Regions from separate parts of the Psychrobacter sp. FDAARGOS_221 genome, predicted to be linked through region 1. Evidence: predicted binding sites of a transcription regulator. Region 1 holds the regulator's gene; the other holds the start of a gene.

Evidence for each region. The regulator PhoB, encoded in region 1, activates phosphate uptake and scavenging genes when phosphate is short. The targets are predictions, from matches to a motif close to TGTCATNAANCTGTCATAA.
Region 2: the regulator PhoB is predicted to act here: its motif matches at 1,775-1,793, upstream of pstS (phosphate ABC transporter substrate-binding protein PstS).

The regions. Positions count from the first base shown of each region.
Region 1 is NZ_NWFK02000001.1:2,228,790-2,235,412, forward strand. It holds gene A6J60_RS09370 (hypothetical protein) at 1-521, opposite strand, end outside; gene A6J60_RS09375 (HD domain-containing protein) at 683-1,306, shown strand; gene A6J60_RS09380 (L,D-transpeptidase family protein) at 1,368-1,991, opposite strand; gene asd (archaetidylserine decarboxylase) at 2,101-2,997, opposite strand; gene dtd (D-aminoacyl-tRNA deacylase) at 3,148-3,588, shown strand; gene phoB (phosphate regulon transcriptional regulator PhoB) at 3,788-4,486, shown strand; gene phoR (phosphate regulon sensor histidine kinase PhoR) at 4,555-6,249, shown strand; gene A6J60_RS09405 (FKBP-type peptidyl-prolyl cis-trans isomerase) at 6,462-6,623, opposite strand, start outside.
Region 2 is NZ_NWFK02000001.1:1,969,738-1,976,360, reverse strand. It holds gene pstC (phosphate ABC transporter permease subunit PstC) at 1-340, opposite strand, end outside; gene pstS (phosphate ABC transporter substrate-binding protein PstS) at 479-1,642, opposite strand; gene A6J60_RS08270 (septal ring lytic transglycosylase RlpA family protein) at 2,127-2,489, shown strand; TPP riboswitch at 2,710-2,843, shown strand; gene thiC (phosphomethylpyrimidine synthase ThiC) at 3,121-5,121, shown strand; gene A6J60_RS08260 (autotransporter domain-containing protein) at 5,558-6,623, shown strand, end outside.

The sequences.
Region 1 (6,623 bases):
TAGCGCGAGTTATTGGGTGAGACACTTTGCTTGTCCTCATCTAGCCACTGAATCATCGAGCCGTTATAAAAATAGTATCTGTTTTCTGCTATCTTCGATTTTTTGATATCAAACGCTTCCATTCCCAGGGATGGAGTATCAAAACTTATCGGCGCGTTGTAACGCACTGTTTGTTCAAATACAAAATATAAGTCATTATTTGCAAAATAATATTGCAGGCTGTATTTGCCGGTTTCCCCATAGTAGATTTCTTCAATCAGTCTGATCTGATTTTGATCGGTATAAAACTTAATCACCCCACCTTCGGTGCTATGACCATGATTATCAATATTTGTCAGTTGATAGCTGCCAAGGTTGTTATTGACCTCAGCATAGATTTGCCTAATATACTGCTTTTGCTGCGCTAAGCTGTTTAATTTAACAGGCTGATGCAATGCCGGTTGGTAGGGTTTAGCATGAGCGATATGGGTTAAAGGCAACAGGCCAATCAATAGGCTTAACATAAGTGAGTTGTTTGTCATGACCGATTATCCTATCTTGTCGTAGTCTTATTTTGTTATAAATAATAATGAGCGTATCCTAAGCGTATTCTGGTACTTTTATAATAATCAATTTAAATTGAAACCTGTTCCTTTTAAAGCAGGATTCCCTGCAAAGAAAAATTGTGTAATGAGAAAAACTTATGCCAATCACCAACAACCTTAAGCCATTAACAAACGACAAAAACATCAGCATTGAAGATGTGACTCACTTTTTATTGGAGCTAGATGCCTTGAAGCGTGTCAGTCGCCGCAGTTATGTGCCTCAGACCACAAGGCTTGAGAACTCAGCCGAGCATTCATGGCATTTGGCAATGGCGTGTTGGTCTATTGCTGAGCTGTTTGAGCTGGATGTCAATCATGAAAAATTGCTTAAACTTGCTTTGGTGCATGATTTGGGCGAGATAGACGCTGGTGATACCTTTTTGTATGCACAAGGTCGTAGTGATGCTCATATTGAGGAGCGTCAAGGTATTGAGCGTCTGCAATCAGAGCCAGGCAACGGTATTAGTAATCTCGTTGAAGTGTGGGATGAGCAGGAAACGGGCAGCAGCCGTGAGACTCAATTATTAAAAGTGGTTGATCGTATTTTACCTTTTATATTAAACATGAATACTGGCGGTAAAACCTGGAGTGATCATGGCGTTAAGCGCTCACAAGTGGCTGGCATGCACGCCTTTATCGCAGACAGTTTTCCCTCTATCCATGATTGGGTCGCTAAACAAATAGACTATGCCACGCAGCAAGGCTGGTTAATTGATGAGTAATAAAGAGTGGCGAAACGAACTTTCCTATTAAAGCGATTATGGTTATAGGTAAATCGAAAGCTTACCAAACTATTTCGATGGGTGTGCCTACTTTAACCGCACTCATGATTTCGTCCATTTCTGCATTGGTCACCGCCATACAGCCGTCTGTCCAATTGCGCTTTTGCATCACACCAGCTAGGTACTCGTAGCCATTCATCTGACCATGAATCATGATGGCGCCGCCAGGTGAGACTCCCTTTGCTTCAGCACTGGCAATGTCTGCTTCATTAGGATAGCTGACATGGATAGAGCGATAGGCGATCGAGTTCTCATTTTTATAATCTAAAATATACTCACCTTCTGGTGTACGCTCATCGCCTTCTTGCTGTTTGTGACCTTTTGGTGCGTCACCAAGCGCAATGTGATAGCTTTTGACTACTTTGTAATCTTGCAACAGATACAGTGTCTGTGAAGACTTATCGACATAGACCCTATCGATGTTGGCTTGCTCTAGCGTTAATGGAGAGGGCGGGAAGTAGGTGTCATGGTCATCGTTGCTACTACTTTGGCGAGAGAGCTGGTCGTAATACTGTTGCATCTCGTTACGGTCATTAGGAGGATCAGCTATGATGATGAACACAGCGAGCGCGAATACCATTAGGAATACAGTTTTTAGTAAGCCGGTCTTTTTTTGCGACATCATCCGTTATCCTGTCTTATAAAGTATAAAACAGGATAACGCTCTGATATGTAAGGCTGGCGTAGAAAGTGTGGATTTTGGATGAAGAGATTTTACATTAAGGGTTATTACCTTAAGGGTTTGCCACGCCTAAAAGCTCGCCCATCTTGACCACAGAGCCATGCTGCATGTCTTGTGACCACTCAACGCCAGCAGATTTTGGTAAGACCACAATAGCGGTAGAGCCCAGATAGAAGCGTCCTAACTCATCACCTTTTTTCAAGCTGATATTATGGGTTAAGGTTTGGATGGTATTACTGCGCTCAATTTTGCCAGTGGCAACCGTTTCGATACCGGCAACAATCATTGCACCGACCAGTACCACACAGGCTTTGCCGTATTCGGTATCAAAAACGCACACCAAACGCTCATTTCGCGCAAATAAGTCAGGCACATTCTCGGCAGTGACATTATTGACCGAAAATAGAGTGCCAGGCACATAACGGGTCTCGATCAGCTTGCCATCGAACGGCATATGTACTCTGTGATAGTTACTGGGTGCAAGATAGACAGTCGCAAAGCTGCCCTCGTTGTAATAGCTGCTTTCTTTATTTTCAGTATCAGCAAGCAGGTGACTGACCGAATAATCACGTCCTTTGGCTTGCAGTAATTGACCGTGCTCAATAGCACCAATCTGCGAAATCATACCGTCGGCTGGCGAGACGATACCGTGTGCGCTATCATCAATCGGACGCGCATTGTCGTCTAATTCACGCGTAAAAAAGTCATTGAAGCTGCTAAAGTCGCTTAAATTTTTGCGCGCATATTCATCTAAAGTAATGCCGTACGCTTTGGCAAAGGTATGCACAAAGGCCTTTTTAACAATCGGGTTTTGGCTCGCTGCTAGGCGTCCAGCGGTTTCGCTAAGTTTTTGCTGAGGTACCAGATGCTGCACCGTGGTAAATAAGCCGTCACGGGTTAAAAGTTGGCTGGCTTGTTTTTTTAGTGTCTGTTTAATAGTATTTTTCATGATAAGTATCAGTCGTTAGTTGGGTTAGACCGTTAAATAAAACGGTTATTTAGTCAGTCATTGGGTAATAATAATTGGGCAATTGAATCAGTATTCATTAACCAGTTTAGCATAAAGTCAGTTTAACAAATTCGGGAGTGACAACACAGTATGAAAGCTTTAATTCAGCGCGTGACACAGGCCAGCGTGACTGTTGATAGTCAGGTGGTTGGTGCTATTGAGCATGGTATCTTGGCGTATATCGGCATCGGTCATGATGATACGCTGCAAAGTGCTCAAAAAATGATAGATAAGATTTTAACCTATCGTATCTTCGATAATGAGGAAGGTAAGCTCGATAAAAATGTACAGCAAGAGGGCGGTGGCTTATTGCTGGTTTCACAATTTACACTGATGGCAAAAACTGATAAAGGGCGTCGTCCAGACTTTGGTGGGGCGATGCCGCCAGATCAGGCCAATACGTTGTTTGAGCAGTTGGTCGCCTATGCTAAGACTCAGCATGAACAGGTGGCAACCGGCCAGTTCGGTGCCAATATGTTGGTCAAAGCCGATAATGATGGGCCACTTAATTTTATTTTAGAAGTGCAGTAGTTTATCTAATAGGCCTGGTAATTCGTTTCTATAAATACAGCTACTTGTTTTGATAGGTGCATCAATACCACATCAGGAGCAGCTGCCATAAAACACTAGCTATCACATAGCATTGTGATGCTGTCATCTAATTGTCATAATTATAGGTTGTAATATAACGGTCATATTTTTTTAGTAGTAACCAAAAGGCAGTAAGCAGATGAATACGGAAACAATATTGGTCGTAGAAGATGAACCAGCCATACGTGAGATGATAGTCACAACCTTAGAGATGGCAGGCTATGAGTGCTTGCAGGCTGAGGAAGTTAATGAAGCGCACAGTCAGGTGGTGGATAACAGACCAGCACTGATTTTGTTAGATTGGATGTTGCCAGGCAACCAATCAGGAATTGATTTTTGCCGACGTTTGAAAAAAGATGAGCTGTTATCTGAGATTCCGATCATTATGTTGACCGCCAGAGGCGAAGAGGACAATAAGGTGCAGGGTCTAGATGCCGGTGCTGATGACTATATTACCAAGCCGTTTTCGACGCGAGAGCTGGTGTCGCGTATTAAGGCAGTGCTGCGCCGTAGTAGTGCGTTGTCAGGAGAGAAGCCTATTGAAGCGGAAGGCCTAAGCTTAGATCCGGTGAGCCAACGTGTATCGGCAGATGGTCAAGCGGTTGAGATTGGACCGACAGAATACCGCTTATTGGCCTTCTTTATGAGTCATCCTGAGCGTGCCTATACTCGAACTCAGTTGTTAGATCAGGTGTGGGGTGGTAATGTGTATGTCGAGGACCGTACTATTGACGTGCATATTCGCCGCTTGCGCAAGGTGCTAGAGCCGTATAATTACGCTGGATTTATTCAGACAGTTAGGGGCACAGGGTATCGGTTTTCAACACAGCTTGTTTAGGCAGCGCACTGTATAAACAGCCTTTACACCACAACCGATATCGTCAGAGTATTTATATTGAGAGTAACATGTACCGTCGCTTAGACTCCGCCAACCCTAACTCATCTGAGTCATCTGCCTCCGATAGCCAATCAGCTCAAAACGGGTCAGCTCAAACCAGCTCAGTTGAAAATGGAGCAGAACAAAACGGCTCAGAACAAGATAAGTTAGGCCAAAACAAGTCAGGCCAAGATAGTACGGGAACGTCAGTCATTCACTCTATCGAAGAGCAGTCACAGCGTCAAAAGCGTTTAGAAGATCGTGACAACTTACAACATAATGAGCGCCATAAAGCGACGTTGTTTTGGACTGACTTTAAATGGCTGCTGTTTATGGTCGCAGTGGGTGCTTGCTTTGGCTGGTATGGTGGTAGTATTGAATGGGGTATTATCGTTGGCTTGTTGCTTTATTATGTGTGGCGCTTATATGCGATACAACAATTTTATCAGTGGATGAGTCGCTCATTAACACTGCCGCCTCCTGACTTCTCGGGTAGTTTGACCTTTATGGCAAATCAACTGTACGAAAGTAAGAAGCAAAAACAACAGGCGGATCAACAGATTACTGCGTTGATTACCAAGATTCGTAGCTCGTTATTGGCGCTACAAGATGCGGTGATTTTGCTTGATAAAGAAGACAGATTAGATTGGTGGAATCAGTCAGCCGAGCGTCTATTGGAGCTTGATTCTGACGACCAAGGTCGCACCATATTAGACCTGATTAATATTCCTGAGTTTCATGAGTATTATAAAAATGCGGTGTCGCCTAATGAAGGCATACGCATGCGCTCATGGAATAACTGTGAGCGCTTTTTGCAATGTGAGGTAACCCATTTTGGTCATGAAAAGCTGCTGATAATTTATGATGTCACTCGCTTGCAGCATTTAGAGCAAATGCGTAAAGACTTCGTCGGCAATGTGTCGCATGAGCTTAGAACTCCTTTGACGGTATTGATGGGCTATATCGAGACCTTTTCTGATCAGCCCGACTTAGACCCCAAATGGAGACGAGGGTTTAAGTTAATGACGCAGCAAACAGAGCGCATGAATTATATTATCAATGACTTGCTGTTGTTATCACGGTTAGAAAATGAAGAGTCGATTCAGTCTGAATTTGTAGATATGCCACGTTTATTGACCAGTATCTTTGATGATGCGCAGGTTTATAATAAAGAATATGGTCATGTGATCAACCTGCATATCGACTCACAAAAAGGCATCTATGGCTCAGAGATGTACTTGCACAGCGCCTTACTCAATCTAGTGACTAATGCCATCAAGTACACCCCGAAAGGCGGCGAGGTTAGCATTGCTTGGCAGGATACCAAACAGGGCTGCTTATTTTCAGTAGCGGATAACGGGATTGGTATTGCTAGTGAGCATATTGAGCGTTTAACAGAGCGCTTTTACCGTGTCGATAGTGGTCGCAGTCGCAATACGGGTGGTACAGGCTTGGGGCTGGCTATTGTGAAGCATGTGCTATATCAGCATGAGGCAAAGTTAACTATTGAGTCTACTGAAGGCAAGGGATCAACCTTTAATGTAATGTTCCCCAAACGCCGAATCTATCGCGACACCAACAAGCGTAGTAAGCGCAATGCGTTAATAGATAGCGACGTAATAGATGGTGGTGTAGTAGACAGTAACTTAATAGATAATCAGCGAATAGAGGAAGCGCAAATAGATGAGGCAAAAATAATCGCAGACAGTGATTCAAAACACTAAGGCTAAGCGAAATATTTGCTCAATAAGTTCACTCTTAAGTTAATCACTCAATCAATTAGCATAAAAAAGAGCCATTCAAATTTAATTGAACGGCTCTTTTTTTATGGGTTAACTCAATTCTTACTTAATAACAGTTATAAGCTTAATAATAGTCATAAACTTAATCACAAATAAGTTAAGCGGTTAACCCATCTAAGCTTCGGGCAGCAGGATTAGTGCTGAACGCCGCCGGCACCATGTACATGGCCATGGCTGATTTCTTCTTCAGTAGCAGCGCGTACATCAACGATTTCAACGTCGAAGCTTAGCTTTTTGCCAGCTAATGGATGGTTAGCATCAACAGTTACGGTGTCGTCAGTAACGTCTGTTACAGT
Region 2 (6,623 bases), 260 kb from region 1:
CCATACCCAATGGACGACGCAATGCCTTAGGACAAAGCTCGGTCAAGAAAATGGCAATACCGAAACTCACCGGCACTGCAATTAAAATAGCGATAACAGACGTCACAATGGTGCCGTAAATCGGGGCTAAAGCACCGTATTCATCATTGACGGTACTCCAATTTGAACTGGTATAAAAACCAAAACCAAATTCTTTAATGCTTGGCCATGCTCCGATGATTAGCGACAGCATGATTCCGCCTAAAGAAACCAGAACTAATAAGGCAAAGAACTTGGTCAAATTAACAAATAAGACGTCATTTCTTCGCTGCTTTGCTAGCTGAGCGTGTAAGTCAGACATGGTAACCCCAACATAATTTAAAATTTAACTTTCTTAAAATTTATAAATCGAAATTTAAGTAGTAAAAAGCAAGTAAATGAGATGTCATTTACTTGCCATTTGTTTTAACGTTCATTAACAGTGACAAGTTAATGACTATTATTTAGGGGTATATACTGGTTGACCGTCAGAACCAACCACTTGCTTCCACTCTTCTTTGAATAAAGCAACCGCTTCGTCTGGGAATGGAACATAGTCAAGGTCTAATGCTGCTTGATCACCTTCGTTGTATGCCCAGTTAAAGAAGTTTAATACGCCAGCTACTTTCTCAGGGTTCTTAGGCTGCTTGTGCACTAAGATGAAAGTTGCTGCAGCGATTGGCCATGCTTCAGCAGTGTCTGAGTTAGCGATAACTTTGTAGAAGCCTTCAGCGCTTGACCAGTCAACGTTACCAGAAGCTGCGAATGATTCAGCAGATGGCTCAACACGGTTGCCCGCAGCGTTGATCATAGACGTATGCGACATGTTGTTTTGCTTAGCGTAAGCATATTCAACATAACCGATTGAGTTAGGTGCTTGAGTTACCATACCAGCAACGCCTTCGTTACCTTTACCGCCAATACCTGTACCGGTTTGGTCAGTTGGCCATTCAACACTTTTGTCAACGCCGATGTTAGCCCAGTCGCTTGATACTTCATTTAGATAATAAGTGAAGTTAAACGTGGTACCAGAACCGTCTGAACGGTGAACGGTAGTGATGTTGGCATCAGGAAGCTCAACGCCTTCGTTTAATGCGGTGATTGCTGGGTCATTCCACTTGGTAATTTTACCTAGGTAGATATCAGCCAATACTTCACCGCTTAATACCAATTGACCTGGCTTGATACCTTCGATGTTAACGATAGGTACAACGCCGCCGATAACGGTTGGGAACTGGATAAGACCAGCTTCTTGTAGCTCTTCAGGCTTAAGTGGCTTATCTGATGCACCAAAGTCAACTGTGTTTGCTTTGATCTGCTTTACGCCGCCAGAAGAACCGATAGAGTTATAGTTAACTTGACCCTTGGTTGCGCCTTGGAAGTCAGCTGACCATTTTTGGTAAATAGGAGCTGGGAATGATGCGCCAGCACCACTGATGTTCATTTCTACACCATCAATATTGGTGTACTGTTCTGAGTTACCCGCTGCTGATTCGCCAGCTGTGGTCGTTACTGCTGTATCTTCTGTTGTGCCTTCAGTTGCGGCGGTATCATCTGTCTTATTATCACAGGCAGTCAAACCCAGTATGGCGGCAACTGCAACAGCTAGTAATGAATAACGCATGGTCTCTCCTAAAGAGTTATTAACTTTAATTATCTATATAAAAGAGAGGATGTAGGCTCAACATCAGGCTTATGCCTAGACATCGTTGGATGACCTACCCCTCTATTGGAATGTCGCCATTTTGACGTTTAAATATGACAGTTTGATGAAATAAACTTTTTTTGTAAGAAATAAGTAACTTTAGTAAGTCGTTTATTAACTAACTTTACAGATGACTCAAGCGACCGTTATTGGCAGATACAATCTATTTGCAGATTAAGTATTCTTTACATTTCGCTTACCTATTAGAAAGATACTCTAAACTTAGCGCCTGTAGACTACCGCTTCGATGATTTGGTACAGACCATTTGATTTTGCGGCAAGCAGCTTAGCTGTGTTCAACCACATTAGCTGTGTTAACGGTTAACACCTAACACCAGCCAGCAACCACGAAATCTTATGGAGCTCCCTGTCCCAACCATTTATTAAATTACAGGTATCCCCTATGAAAAAACTTTTTATGCCATTTACACTTCTGTCAGCCCTTATGTTGACGGTACCTGCCAATGCAGGTATGGCCTCTTGGTACGGTCCAGGGTTTCATGGTAAAAGAACGGCTTCTGGCGCGATTTACAACATGTACGCTTTGACAGCGGCTCACAAATCACTGCCGTTTGGTTCTAAAGTAAAAGTAACCAATTTGAATAACAAAAAGTCAGTGGTTGTTAAAATTAACGACCGCGGACCATTTACACCGGGTCGTGTTATCGATTTATCGAAAAAAGCCAACCAAATGATCAACTGCAACCTATGTAAAGTGACGGTTGAAGTGTTAAGCAAAGGCGATGGTAAATACCGTAAGCAATAAGCCTTAAGTGACAAGCTGATTCAAAAAAACGCCAATGGAGATTCCATTGGCGTTTTTTATGCGTTAAAGCTGGCTATATGCAAAATTAAAAATGACATGAACAAGATAAAAACAGCGCATTAAACATTTAAATGCAAAGCAAGACTGTTATTAAACTCAAAGTTTGATAAGATATCGATATTATTAAAAGCATAACCACCAAAGCTTTTAAAATAAAAATTACTAAGACTCGGGGTGCAGACCATCTGTTAGCCAGTAGTGTCACTGCTATTATTTAACAAAGCGTTTGCTGAGACATCACCCGTTGAACCTGATGCGGTTAATACCGCCGTAGGAAAGTCACACATTAGCCTATTAATCACAAACAATAAAAGGCTGTCTGTCGTCAACTGCTCATCGCTCGTCACTGGCCAACAACCAGTAAACGAACAGTGACATCAGATAAGCAAAGGCCGACAGCTACTAAAGCTAAGCCTTTGGCCTTAATTTAATAACTATTAAATTGCTTTGTGATGATTGAGTTAGACCCTTCAACGCTACCTCCTGAGTCTTTATTTTACTTTCCGTTTTTAGTTATTAACCCTAAAAGTCACTACGGCAACATGCCATTGGTAAAAATAAGGATATCTCCATGAGTAATGCAGAAAATAGCATCAAAACCCCTGCCCACCGCAACGCCAAAGATGAGCGCTTTGACGAAGAAGCCCGCGACTTAACCCGTAGCCTGCCCGCTTCACGCAAAGTATATATCGAAGGCTCACGTCCTGACATTCAAGTACCAATGCGTGAAATCACCTTAACCGATACCCCAACTGGCGGCTTTGGTTTAGAAAATGGTGAAAAGAACCCACCTTTTTATGTCTATGACACCTCAGGCGTGTATACCGACCCTAATGTTGATATCGACTTAACCAAAGGTCTGCCCAAGCTGCGTGAAAAGTGGATTGAAGAGCGTGGCGATACCGAAATCCTAGACGGCTTATCAAGCAACTACGGTAACGAGCGTGCGCGTGACATTAAGACTGCTAACATTCGCTTCGCCCATATCGATAAACCGCGTCGTGCCAAAGCAGGCAAGAATGTCACCCAAATGCATTATGCACGCCAAGGTATTATCACGCCTGAAATGGAATACATCGCCATTCGTGAAACTCAAAAGCAGCATGAACTGACCGATATGCGTCAACATGCCGGCGAAAGTTTCGGTGCCAATACCCCAAAAATTATCACCCCTGAGTTCGTACGTGATGAAGTGGCGGCCGGCCGTGCCATTATCCCAAATAACATCAATCACCCTGAATCTGAGCCGATGATTATCGGTCGTAATTTCCTGGTGAAAATTAACGCCAATATCGGTAACTCCGCACTGGGCTCAAGCATTGATGAAGAAGTGTCGAAAATGACATGGGCTACACGTTGGGGTGCCGATACCATCATGGATCTATCAACCGGTAAGAATATTCACGAAACTCGTGAATGGATTATCCGTAACTCGCCAGTGCCAATCGGTACCGTACCTATCTATCAAGCACTAGAGAAAGTCGATGGCGTGGCAGAAGACTTAACCTGGGAGATTTTCCGCGATACCTTGATTGAGCAAGCCGAACAAGGCGTGGACTACTTCACCATTCATGCTGGCGTCCTATTACGCTATGTGCCATTAACCGCCAAACGTCTAACCGGTATTGTCTCTCGCGGCGGCTCTATCATGGCTCAGTGGTGTCTAGCGCATCATAAAGAAAGCTTCTTATATACCCATTTTGAAGAAATCTGTGAAATCATGAAGCAGTATGACGTGGCCTTTAGTTTAGGTGATGGCTTACGTCCAGGCTGTCTGCAAGATGCCAATGATGAGGCGCAATTTGGTGAACTGCGTACTTTAGGCGAGCTGACTCAAGTGGCGTGGAAGCACGACGTGCAGGTGATGATTGAAGGCCCAGGTCACGTGGCAATGAACCGTATTAAAGAGAATATGGACCTACAACTTGAGATGTGCCACGAAGCACCTTTCTATACGCTTGGCCCATTAACCACTGATATTGCCCCTGGTTATGACCATATTACCAGTGCTATTGGTGCAGCGATGATTGGTTGGTACGGTACGGCGATGCTGTGCTACGTAACGCCAAAAGAGCATTTGGGCTTACCGAACAAAAAAGACGTGAAAGACGGCATCATCACTTACAAGATTGCGGCTCATGCTGCTGACCTTGCCAAAGGCCACCCTGGTGCGCAGGCTCGTGACAATGCATTATCAAAAGCCCGTTTTGAATTCCGCTGGGACGATCAGTTTAACTTAGCGTTAGACCCTGATACGGCTCGTGAATATCATGATGAAACGCTGCCTAAAGATGCACACAAGTCTGCCCACTTCTGCTCTATGTGTGGCCCTAAGTTCTGCTCAATGAAAATCACTCAAAACGTACGTGAGTATGCAGCAGGCCTACCTACCGGTGCCGAGGTCACGCCAAGTAGTGGCGAACTATCTGATGACGTGCATCTAATCAAAGAGGTAGACACTGAGCTTGTTGGTCAAGTCGGTGAAGCCAGCTTTGAGGAAGTACAAAAAGGCATGGAACAGATGAGCGAGAAATATAACAGTGAAGGTCGCCAGTTGTATAAAGAAGTTTAATAGCGTCTGCGAGCAATCGATATGACGTCAAACTAAACATCAAACATATTATACAGAGGTCAGATACTCATCAGTGTCTGACCTTCTTTTATAAGTATGGCCTACCCTGCTAAAACTTTAAGCCTTGAGCCACTATTAATGGCAAACTAGCTACTGTTTTAAAGTGATAACTATTCAACAACTGCTTGTTTATGGATTAAATAAATCTAATTAACACTCTATTCAATATAAATTTTTTAACGTATTATTTATCAATCCACTAAGTTCTATATGGAGTTAGACTTTTTTTATTTACTTCATTTTAATTTAAACTACGATTAAAGTGCTTTACGGCTGTTACGTGGCAATCAAATACAATGACTACCGAGGTAGGCTTAACGAATTTGACACTGTAACCGTTTAATGACTTTAACGATATTTATTCGAGTCCTACCTTATGAACCATGTATACCGTGTTGTTTTCAATCGCGCTTTAGGCGTTTATCAATGTGTGTCCGAGATTGCTAAATCTCGTGGCAAGTCTTCAGGCAAGTCAGCGACCTCTACTAAGAAGCCTCATTTACACTTAACAACTCTATCTATTGCTATGCTCAGTGTTGTCGCTTCAACTATGGCAGTTGCGGCGACAACGCCTGATGATTTAGTAATCAATCAAGGCGAAGTTATTAAGCTAGGTGACGGTGAGAGTTTAATGTCATCAAATGATTTGATTATTGATAATAATAGTCAGGTTATTCTTCTTGACGATACTACCAGTGGTGTTAGTGCCCAAAACAATGTCATCATTGGAGATACTAGCAATGGTAGTCTCTCAATGATTCAAATTGAAGACCCTGATCAGCAGCGTCCGTATCATGGGCTATACGTTATAAACGATACGATACTGGGTAACAAAAAATCAGGCGTCGGTAATATAACCGTCTCTGGTCATAGATATATTGAAACTGATAACTTGATAGTTGGCAAACAGGGTGAAGGCAATATAGTTGTTGAGAATACGCCCTACCATGGCGGTTTGACTCAAGCTCGTTATGCTACCTATATTGGTGGGTATGGTCTTGATAGTGCTGAGGCAAAAGGTGAGTTCACATTATCAGATAGCACTTTTGTTACTCCCAAGATGATAGTTGGAAATACAGGCTCGGGCGTATTACATGTAAATGACGTTGGCGAGTTAGAAACAAAATATCTTGGACGTAACCCTGACTCAATTAAATCTGAAATCTATATCAACGGTGGTGGAATAGATATACAGTCTGATAAAGAGTTTCTATTCGATAACTTCACTAATAAAAATATAATTAATATTGGTACTAAAGGCGCTTTTATCGCCACTGAGATACCGCGATACAGTGATGCTGCTGCGAAGCCCATCTCAGTTGTAGTAGACCCCAAGGCAGTTATTACCGGCAATGCTGGTAGCTTCGATCTTAATCTTACAGATGACTATGATATTGGTGGGTTTATCAAGACTGGTGTAGGAAGCCTAGAACTAACTACTG